DNA from 3 places in the Paenibacillus sp. LX16 genome. Region 2 is predicted to be linked to each of the others. Evidence: riboswitches for the same ligand, from Rfam matches in the RefSeq annotation. Region 2 holds a riboswitch; each other region holds the start of a gene.
The links. Region 2 has a riboswitch for cobalamin ahead of T3H97_RS25465 (ABC transporter substrate-binding protein). Riboswitches for the same ligand answer to the same signal wherever they lie in the genome.
Positions count from the first base shown of each region.

Region 1: another riboswitch for cobalamin. It lies ahead of metE (5-methyltetrahydropteroyltriglutamate--homocysteine S-methyltransferase); the one in region 2 lies ahead of T3H97_RS25465 (ABC transporter substrate-binding protein).
Region 3: another riboswitch for cobalamin. It lies ahead of T3H97_RS07035 (ABC transporter substrate-binding protein); the one in region 2 lies ahead of T3H97_RS25465 (ABC transporter substrate-binding protein).

Region 1 is NZ_CP141152.1:5,462,911-5,466,051, forward strand. Features, by position in the region: gene T3H97_RS24475 (anaerobic ribonucleoside triphosphate reductase) at 1-298, shown strand, start outside; gene nrdG (anaerobic ribonucleoside-triphosphate reductase activating protein) at 295-792, shown strand; cobalamin riboswitch at 976-1,171, shown strand; gene metE (5-methyltetrahydropteroyltriglutamate--homocysteine S-methyltransferase) at 1,332-3,141, shown strand, end outside.
Region 2 is NZ_CP141152.1:5,679,576-5,682,716, reverse strand. Features, by position in the region: gene T3H97_RS25470 (hypothetical protein) at 66-380, opposite strand; cobalamin riboswitch at 744-947, shown strand; gene T3H97_RS25465 (ABC transporter substrate-binding protein) at 1,165-2,745, shown strand; gene nikB (nickel ABC transporter permease) at 2,761-3,141, shown strand, end outside.
Region 3 is NZ_CP141152.1:1,538,539-1,541,679, reverse strand. Features, by position in the region: gene T3H97_RS07040 (FecCD family ABC transporter permease) at 1-497, opposite strand, end outside; gene T3H97_RS07035 (ABC transporter substrate-binding protein) at 494-1,501, opposite strand; cobalamin riboswitch at 1,710-1,903, opposite strand; gene T3H97_RS07030 (histidine phosphatase family protein) at 2,026-2,784, opposite strand; gene cbiB (adenosylcobinamide-phosphate synthase CbiB) at 2,823-3,141, opposite strand, start outside.

The sequences.
Region 1 (3,141 bases), 220 kb from region 2:
TTCATACATCGAGCTGGATGGTAATGCGCGGAATAACCCGGATGCGTTTCTTAAAATTGTTCAGTACGCGCTGCATCAGAACATCGGCTACTTCTCCATCAACCATCCGGTGGATCGTTGTACGGAATGTGGTTATGAAGGGATTATCGGAACAAGCTGCCCCCAATGTGGCACAGATGAGGAGCACACACACTTTCAGCGCTTACGTCGGGTAACCGGATATCTGACAGGAGATTATACCGTTCGCTTTAATGCTGCAAAACAGGCAGAAGTTCGAGACCGGGTGAAACATAAGTGAATTTGTGTGGCTACATTCCGGAATCTCTGAACGAAGGATACGGCCTGCGCACCGTCGTGTTCATTAGCGGTTGCCGTCATGCCTGTCCCGGATGCTTTAATCCAGCGTCGTGGAGCTTCCGTGCAGGTGAGCCATTCACCCCCCAACGACAACAGGAGGTCATTCGTGACATCATGGAAAATCCGTTGTTGGACGGACTGACTCTCTGCGGAGGAGACCCGTTTTTCTCAGCAGCAGAATGCTCGCAATTTGTGCGTGATTTCCGCGAGGCCTGTCCCGACCGAACCGTGTGGGCTTATACTGGCTTTGTCTATGAAGATTTACTCACAGATCAGGAGCGACAGGAGCTAGCGCTTTTGTGCGATGTGATTGTGGATGGTCGTTTTGTAGAACAGCAAAAGGACCTGACCCTTCCCTTCCGGGGCAGTCGCAACCAGCGTCTGGTAGATGTAAAAGCCAGCATTCAGGCAGGCTATACCGTTTCATTGACATAAGGCGATGCTTACCCAGCAAGCAAGAGGCTATATCTAATCTAAGACAAGTCCCCATCATGGGTAAGGCTTGTCTTTTTTTCATATAGCTAACAGATTCCATTGGGGTTTCTATTGCGCATCCTGTAAGTTTCACTTATGATGGTGAACAAGTATACGAGTGCATAATTATTCGTCATACCTTAACCGCATAGCTTGGAGATAGGTGTCTGTTCTATTCAGATCAGACTTAAAAGGGAAGCCGGTGCAAATCCGGCACGGTCCCGCCACTGTAAACGGGGAACTTTCAGCTGTTCATATATCCACTGGTCCACAGACCGGGAAGGAATGCTGAGCGTCATGATCCGTAAGTCAGGAGACCTGCCTATTTTAACAACATCGCAAGTACCTACGGAAGATAGGGAGGTGTTAAGAGCAGTCGCCGTATTTTTGATTTTTTAATCACGGAGGCATTCTTTCCCTTACTTATTTTTAACTATGGGGGGAAGAATGCCTTTTTTGGTACGTAAAAATAAAACAGCTACCCGCTAGGAGGAAAGTACATGTCCGTTATTGAATGGCCTGAATTGTCCGGCTTAATTAGCAGTAATCTGGGATATCCGCGTATCGGCGAAAATCGGGAATGGAAGAAAGCACTGGAACGCTTCTGGAACGGCAGCATTAACGAAGGCGAACTGCAGACGGAAATGAAAAAATTACGGTTGGAGCATCTGAGCAAGCAGCGTGACAAGGGGATTGATCGCATTCCTGTCGGAGACTTCTCCTATTACGATCACATGCTGGATACATCTGTGATGTTCGGTCTGGTACCCGAACGGTTCAACTATCGTCCTGCGGGTCCGGTTCCTCTGTCCGTGTATTTCGGGATCGCTCGTGGACAGAAGGGAGCAACCGCCAGTGAAATGACCAAATGGATGAATACCAATTATCACTACATCGTTCCTGAATTGGCAAACGCAGTCCCGGTGTTCACTGAGAATAAACCTTTACAGGCTTATCGTGAAGCAAAACAAGAACTAGGCATTGATGGGAAACCAGTCCTCATCGGCCCCTATTCATTCGTTACCCTATCCAAAGGCTATGATCGTAAGGAGCTTGCCTCTATTATAAGAACCTTCCTGCCTTTATACACCCGTGTCCTGTCTGAACTAGCAGCAGAAGGTGTCCAGTGGGTCCAAATCGATGAACCTGTCCTGACCACCTCATTCCCAGCAGAGGATCTGGACATGATTCAGGAAGTCTATGAAGTTTTGAACCAAGCTGCGCCCTCCTTAAATATAATGCTGCAAACCTACTTTGGCAGCCTGGACCATTATGAGCGTCTGTCCGCACTTCCTGTACAAGGGCTGGGTCTTGATTTTGTGTATGATGATGGCGAAAATCTTCAGCATATATTGCAGCATGGCTTCCCTAAAGAGAAAACGCTGGGCGCTGGGGTCATTGACGGACGCAATATATGGCGCAGCGACCTGAACGCTGTGGCTGCCCTGTTGGGTCAGTTAGCAGAACAAACCACTGCCGCACAGCTTATCGTACAGCCATCATGCAGTCTGCTGCATGTGCCAGTCAGTCTGGAGGCAGAGCAAAAGCTGGACAAGGAGCTGGTGCAAGCGCTGGCCTTTGCCGATGAAAAGCTGGAGGAAATCGCCGTCCTGACGGCTGCACTTGGCAAACACGATCCTTCCGCACTCGCCAAGCTTGAGCAAAGTGCGGACGCGGTAGCCCGTTTCAACAGTTCAGCGGCACGCGTACAGACAGCTGCCGATCTGGCCGACCTGTTGGCCAAAGAGCCTCTGTCACGCAGCGTTCCTTTCGCCGAGCGTCGTGAGATTCAGCAAAATAAGCTGAAGTTGCCTCCACTGCCTACGACGACCATTGGTAGCTTCCCGCAAACCGCCGAGATCCGCAAGGCCCGCCTGCACTATCGCAAAGGAGAATGGTCTGCCGAGCAATACCGGGCGTTCATCCAACAGCAAATCAAGGAATGGATTGATATTCAAGAGGACATTGGCATTGACGTGCTTGTACATGGGGAATTTGAGCGGACCGATATGGTTGAATTTTTTGGCGAGAAGCTGAACGGCTTTGCTTTTACGCAAAACGGATGGGTGCAGTCCTACGGCTCCCGCTGTGTCAAACCGCCGATTATATACGGAGACGTTTCCTTCGATCAGCCCATGACCGTGGAAGAAACGGCATTCGCCCAATCGTTAACCTCCAAGCCTGTTAAGGGAATGCTTACAGGCCCTGTGACCATTTTGAACTGGTCTTTTGAACGTAATGATATTCCACGCAGTCAAGTTGCTTTACAGTTGGCTCTGGCATTAAGGGCAGAGGTAGAGGCACTGGAAC
Region 2 (3,141 bases):
GCTTCGTCCTGGTTTACAGTACGACGCTGTGAACGACCTGCAAGATCTCTCGCTTCGCTCACTTACTAGCTAAAAAATAACTTGACTGCTAGGCACCTAAACGGCACGCTAACATGGCTTGTCAGGAAATGGTCAGTTAACAAATTAAGCCCCCGGCTAATCACCGGAGGCTTTTCAAACTCATTCTCTAAATCACTAAGGAATTTTTTACGGGTAAATTCTCTAATAGTTAAATTTGTCTCAAAGGCTGTCTGAGAAGAATCAACAATATAGTTCTTTTGTTTGGTAGCTGCTCCCAATGCTGTTATCCTTATAATAGAAATTCCACAAGGTTTGCTCACTAATTTTCCGATCAACTCTTTGGATTTGTCGCTTTTCAAATTTTTTTCTTCCTCAATTTTTTGGAGAAGGAATAACCAACTGCTTTTTCAGGCCTTTGGAATAATGTATCTTTTTTAATAGCTTGTACAAATTGATCTGCAATCTCGCTGCTAAATTTTCGTTTATGCTTCTCTTTTAGATTCATTAAGTAGTCTGGTACAGTTTTCGGGACATTATGAGGGAGACGGAATGACCGTCATTTCGTGCACGCAATGAATAGCCATAGTCTTAATTTTCCTTATCGTTCAAATTTAAACTATTGTGCAGCATTTATTGACAAGCCTGTCACAACAAAATAAGATCGTAATGGAAAGAAATAAAGGAAGAAAACAGGTGTGAGCCGGACGACTCTATGTACGGGGTTTTGTTGAGACCATGTGGATAGTTGTTGAGCGTGTTCACTTAAAAGGGAAGTTCGGTTGATTCCGACACGGGCCCGCCACTGTATACAGGCATCAGCAGGATACTGCTGGAGCTTTCAGAACAGCCACTGGAACTGTGAAGAACCGGGAAGGCCTGAAAGATACGCCTGAAGTCAGGAGACCTGCCTGTTTTGACATCACTGTCAGACCCACGGGATGCTGGGGAGGTGGTTAGGCGTGCTGCATACGGAATGTCTGAAACCGAGCTGATCCCTTCTATATTATTAGAGTTGGCTTCGAGGTGAGTTCTGACATTTTATAATGAAGGCATTTCTGACTGCTAATTAAGTGGTCTGGAATGCTTTTTTCGCGTTTTGCGTTAAGTTTATATGATTTTACAAGATAGAGGAGGGCTCATGAAATGATAAGCAATCGTAGTAGGCGTTCATGGTTCGTATGTACAGGGGTGATGTTGCTGCTGGCAGTTATGGCTCTTTCGGGATGTGCCAGCAATAAGACGTCGGATAGCTCCGGCAAGGGGGAGAACGCGTCAGCACAACAAACAGCGACAGATAAAAAGCTGGTAATGGCGTATACATGGAAACCGTCAGGTGTTGACCCGCACGGAGATAATAGCTGGGATGTGATGCGATCTGGTGCAGGTGAGACACTGATACGTTTGAATGAAAAGCTGGAGCCTGTGGCTTGGCTGGCAAAGGAGTGGAAGCAGGACAGTCCTACAGTTTGGACGTTTAGCTTGCAGGATAAAGTCACTTTTCATAATGGAAAAAGTATGGATGCAGCAAGTGTAAAAGCGTCTTTGCTACGTTCTATCGAGAAAAGCCATCTGGCGAAGGATTTACTGAATGTGAAGTCCATTGATGTAAGCGGCCCGCTGGCCTTGAAAATCACGACAAACCAGCCGAATGCAGCGTTGGTGTCCAATCTAGCTGATCCATCGACGATTGTACTGGATGTGGCATCGATGAAAGATGAGCACAGTTACCCAGCGATGACAGGCGCCTTTAAAATCAAAGCATTCAACAAAGACCAATCGTTGGTCGTAGAGCGTTATGACGGATATTGGGGCGAGAAGGCACGATTGGCTGAAGCGACGATGAAGTTCATTACGGACGGGAATTCGCGCCTGATGGCGCTGCAATCCGGCGAGGTGGACGTAGCGACGGATATTCCGGTTGATAACGCAGAGGTACTAAAAAAGAACGACAAGCTACAAGTGCTGTCGGCTCCCTCCTTGCGCACCCATATGATCGTGTACAATATGGAATCGCCAGTATTCAAGGATGCGGCGAACCGTAAGGTGGTGGACAGCCTGATTCCACGCACATCGATTGTGAGTGCCGTCATGAGGGGCTTCGGTACGGAAGCAAGCAGTCCGTTCCCGAGCATTCTTCCCTTCGGTAAAGTTGAGCGTAAAGCGCTGGACGGAACGGCGGATCAGCTGTTAACGAAGGATGGCTGGCAGAAGGACTCCCAAGGGACATGGACTAAGCAAGGCAAGCCGTTCGAGGTTACGCTGCTGACTTTTCCTCAGCGTCCGGAGCTCTCTGTTATGGCTGAGGTCATCCAAAGCCAATTGCTGAAAGAGGGAATCCAGGTCAAGATTCGCAAGGTGGAAAATATCGACGAGGTGTTGACCAAAAACGATTGGGATTTTGCTATGTACAGTATGCTTACTGCTCATACAGGAGAGCCACAATATTTTATGGACATGTTTTATTCTTCGAAAAGCGAAGCCAATGTAAGCCGTTATAGTTCCAAACCGTTGGAGAGTATTCTTAACAGCTTGAAGCTGGCGAAGGATACAGCGCAGCGTAATGCTGTGACACTACAAGCGCTGGATATCATCAATACGGATTTGCCACAGTCGTTCATTGTGCATCCTGATAATGTGTTTGGCGTGAAAAAAGGGGTGGAGGGTTTTACACCCCATCCGATCGAGTATTACTACATTACAGCGCAATCCGATATTGCGGAATAACGAGCTGCGTATCCTATGATTCGTTTTATACTGGAACGTGTGGCGCAGCTGCTCATCATTGTATTCGTTGTATCCACGCTGACTTTTGTACTGATGCGGCTGGCTCCTGGTGACCCTGCTACCATTTTGCTCACCGCGCATAATGTTCCTGCCTCTAAGGAAGCGTTAACGACGCTACGACAGGAACTGGGCTTGAACGAGCCGCTTCATATTCAATATGTGAACTGGCTGCGGGATGTGTTCACAGGGCATTGGGGCACCTCGTATGTATCCAAGGAATCCGTGCTAGCCGAACTGTGGAACAGACTGCCTGCTACTGTGGAGCTAGCTGCTGCGGGCTTTGCCGTCATGACGGTGCTTACGCTGGGGCTGGGGCTGGCTGCCTCGCTAAAAATC
Region 3 (3,141 bases), 1.7 Mb from region 2:
ACCACACCCGACAAAATGAGACTTTGTGTCGGAATTTTTCCACCTTCCCGTGCCAACGTCAGCACCATCCACAGCGTCAGCATTCCGGTCGTAAATGCCACTAGCGGCAGCGTCCATATGCCAACAAATGAAAATTGAAGGCCCCAATAGATCAGTACTGCCGCTCCTACCGAAGCCCCCGAGGATACCCCCAGTGTATACGGATCAGCCAAAGGATTACGCAGCACACCCTGAAATCCGGCTCCCGCCAGCGCCAGCGCTGCTCCTACCAACATTCCCAGTAACACTCGTGGCAATCTGACCTTCAAAATAATCTGCTCTGAGGATGTATTCCAATCCGGTGTAAACGTATCGCCTAACCACGGAAGGTGGTTAACCAGAATGCCCGTGATCTGGCTAACCGGAAGCTTGGCCGAGCCGATGCCAAGACAGAGCAGCAGCGTCAGCAACAGCAGGACAAGACCTGTCCCTCCAAAGCCGATCAGTTTACGGTTCATTTGAAAATTTCAGGATACACGCCCTTGGCCACTTCCTTGAGACCTTCCGTTACGCGTGGACCCGGACGACTGATCAAATTATCATCCACGGCAAACACCCGGTTGTGGCGAACAGCCGATATTTGATCCCATCCACTGCGAGCTTTAATGATTTCGCCGAGCGTTTGACCAGTTTTGTCGTCCTTGACACTTTTGCTGTACAAAATCACGTCAGGGTTCGCAGCAATAATATTTTCCTCACTAATTTGGTACCACCCCTTCTGCGTGGCACCTACATTTTCACCGCCCGCCAACGTAATCAGCTCGTCCATAAACTCGCCTTTACCAACTGTCCAGCCTGGTGAAAACTCGACGTATACCCGCAGCTTCTGCCCTTTACCGATATTTTTAACTCCTTCTTTCACTTCCGCTACATCTGCTCTCATCTTGTCAGTCACCGCTCTCGCTTCTTTCTGATGATCGGTGATTTCCCCATACAATTCGATGTTAGCTATGACATCTTCAACTGTCTTCGGTTCCGTTTTAAAAATCATAATTCCCATGTCGCGCAGCTTGGTCGTAGCCTGTTCACTAAGTGATATCCCTGCAAAAACGACTTCCGGGTTCGCAGCAATGATCGCCTCTTCGTTCGGTTTCATAATACCGCCCACTTTAGGCTTTTTCGTAGCTGCTTCCGGGTAATCAGAGTAGTCGGAGACGCCAACTATTTCCTTATCCAGCCCGATGGAGAACAGCGCCTCGGTTTCTGCCGGGGAGACGGAAACGATTTTATCCGGCGCTTTTTTGAATGTAAATTCCTGTCCTGTTGCATCCTTAACTGTGAGTGGGTAAACTGTTTTGCCCGGAGGCTCTTGTGCGGTTACGGTCTTTCCTGGCTGCTGTGAAGAAGTCTGGTTCTCTTTATTTTCAGCATTTTTCCCATTAGCTCCACATGCACTCAGCACAACTGCCAAAATCAGAACCAATAGACCTGTTGTCCAAACCTTTATTTTTTTTCCTGCCATGATTTGCACCCCTTCATAAAAAAATCGTTAAGAGCGTTACTTGAGCATCATCAGATATCTTCTAAATCCAGCCTTCTTTTCCTATCAAAAAAACCCCGCATCCTCATATCAGGACACAGGGGTCACGTTAGCGCAGATCGTGCGCAGGCGGCAGCTTCTTTCCGCACGGACAGTCACTGCGAACACGTCATCCTTTCCTCGAAGGATTATGGTGACAGGCAAACGGGCAGGTATCCTGACTTATGGTAAGATGCATGTCCTGAAATTCCTTCATATGCTTAGTAGCACATAAAGCAGGACTAACCGGCATGTTTCCATTTACAGTGGCGGGACCGCGCCGGACTTACACCGACTTCCCTTTTAACAGCGCAGGCAAGGGAAACCATAGTTTCATCACACTGCGCCGACCTCGTCTGCTGGATATTTGATGTAGTGGTAGTCAAGCCGTTCTTTTACTTGATGATTATAGGTTAAAATGAGGCGGCTTACAACCCAAACAGCCTCTTTATCCGCTGGTGTCTAACCTAATGAGGGAGCATTTCCGCTATGTAATTGTGCGGTCCTGCCAGCCTCAATTGAATCCTAAATGCTTCTCCCGGCTTCGGATTCAGACTCCAAAAATCATGGCCCGGTATCAGCATGCAAGCTAGCTGACGAATTACGCCACCATGCGTAACGACCAAAACAGAGGGCGGCGCAGCAGTCAAATCCATGGGTTGAACTTCCATAGCAACACGCCATTCATACAGAGAGTCAAGAAATTTCCGCAAGCGATTCACAAAATCTGTCCAAGACTCTCCTCCAGGAGGGGTTATCCGTTGCGGCTCATCAATCCAAGCGCAATACAACGACACATCCTTGAGCATGTCATACGTTTTTCCATCCCACTCGCCAAAATGAAGCTCTCGCAGACGTGGTTCCATCATAGGAGACATAATAGATAGGGAACCTCCAGACGTCAATTCTGATTCCGGCACAATGATCTGCAAGGTCTGGCGACATCGCATTAAATCGCTGCAATAGATTCGAGCAAAGGACTGCCCTTGCAATTTTTCTTGCAAAGGCTTTAATTCCTGTTCTGCTCCCGGTAGCAAACCTAAGTCGGAGTGTCCCAGATATCGACGTTCCTTATTCCATAAGGTTGTACCGTGACGAACTAACACGAGTTCCATGTCCCAATGCAGATCTTCTTTAGCATCATACGGCACCTTATCCTCCTGTGAGTTCGGACTTTGTGCGTATTCTACTGTCCTTTTTACTGCTATATCTTGTTTCAAGATCATGTCACTTCCTGCTCGATCATTATTCAGTGTGTCACTCCTCACCGCACCCATCCCAAGGCAAAACAACCTGCAGCTCCTAACAAACACAATCCTACAAACATACTGGACACGGCGAACATCAGCTGGATTGTATGCCGTATATCTTTCGACTCTAGCGGTCGTATCCAATCGCCCATGTATGCACGAAAGGAGCGCACGCCATGATACACATTATAGCCTCCAAGACGAATCCCCAGTGCACCAGCAACAGCCGATTCCGGGAAGCCACTGTTCGGGCTTGGGTGCAGACGAGCGTCTCGCTTGACTGTGCGCCAGCTTCTTGCAGCATCTCGCTTGTACATCCACGCCGCTACCACA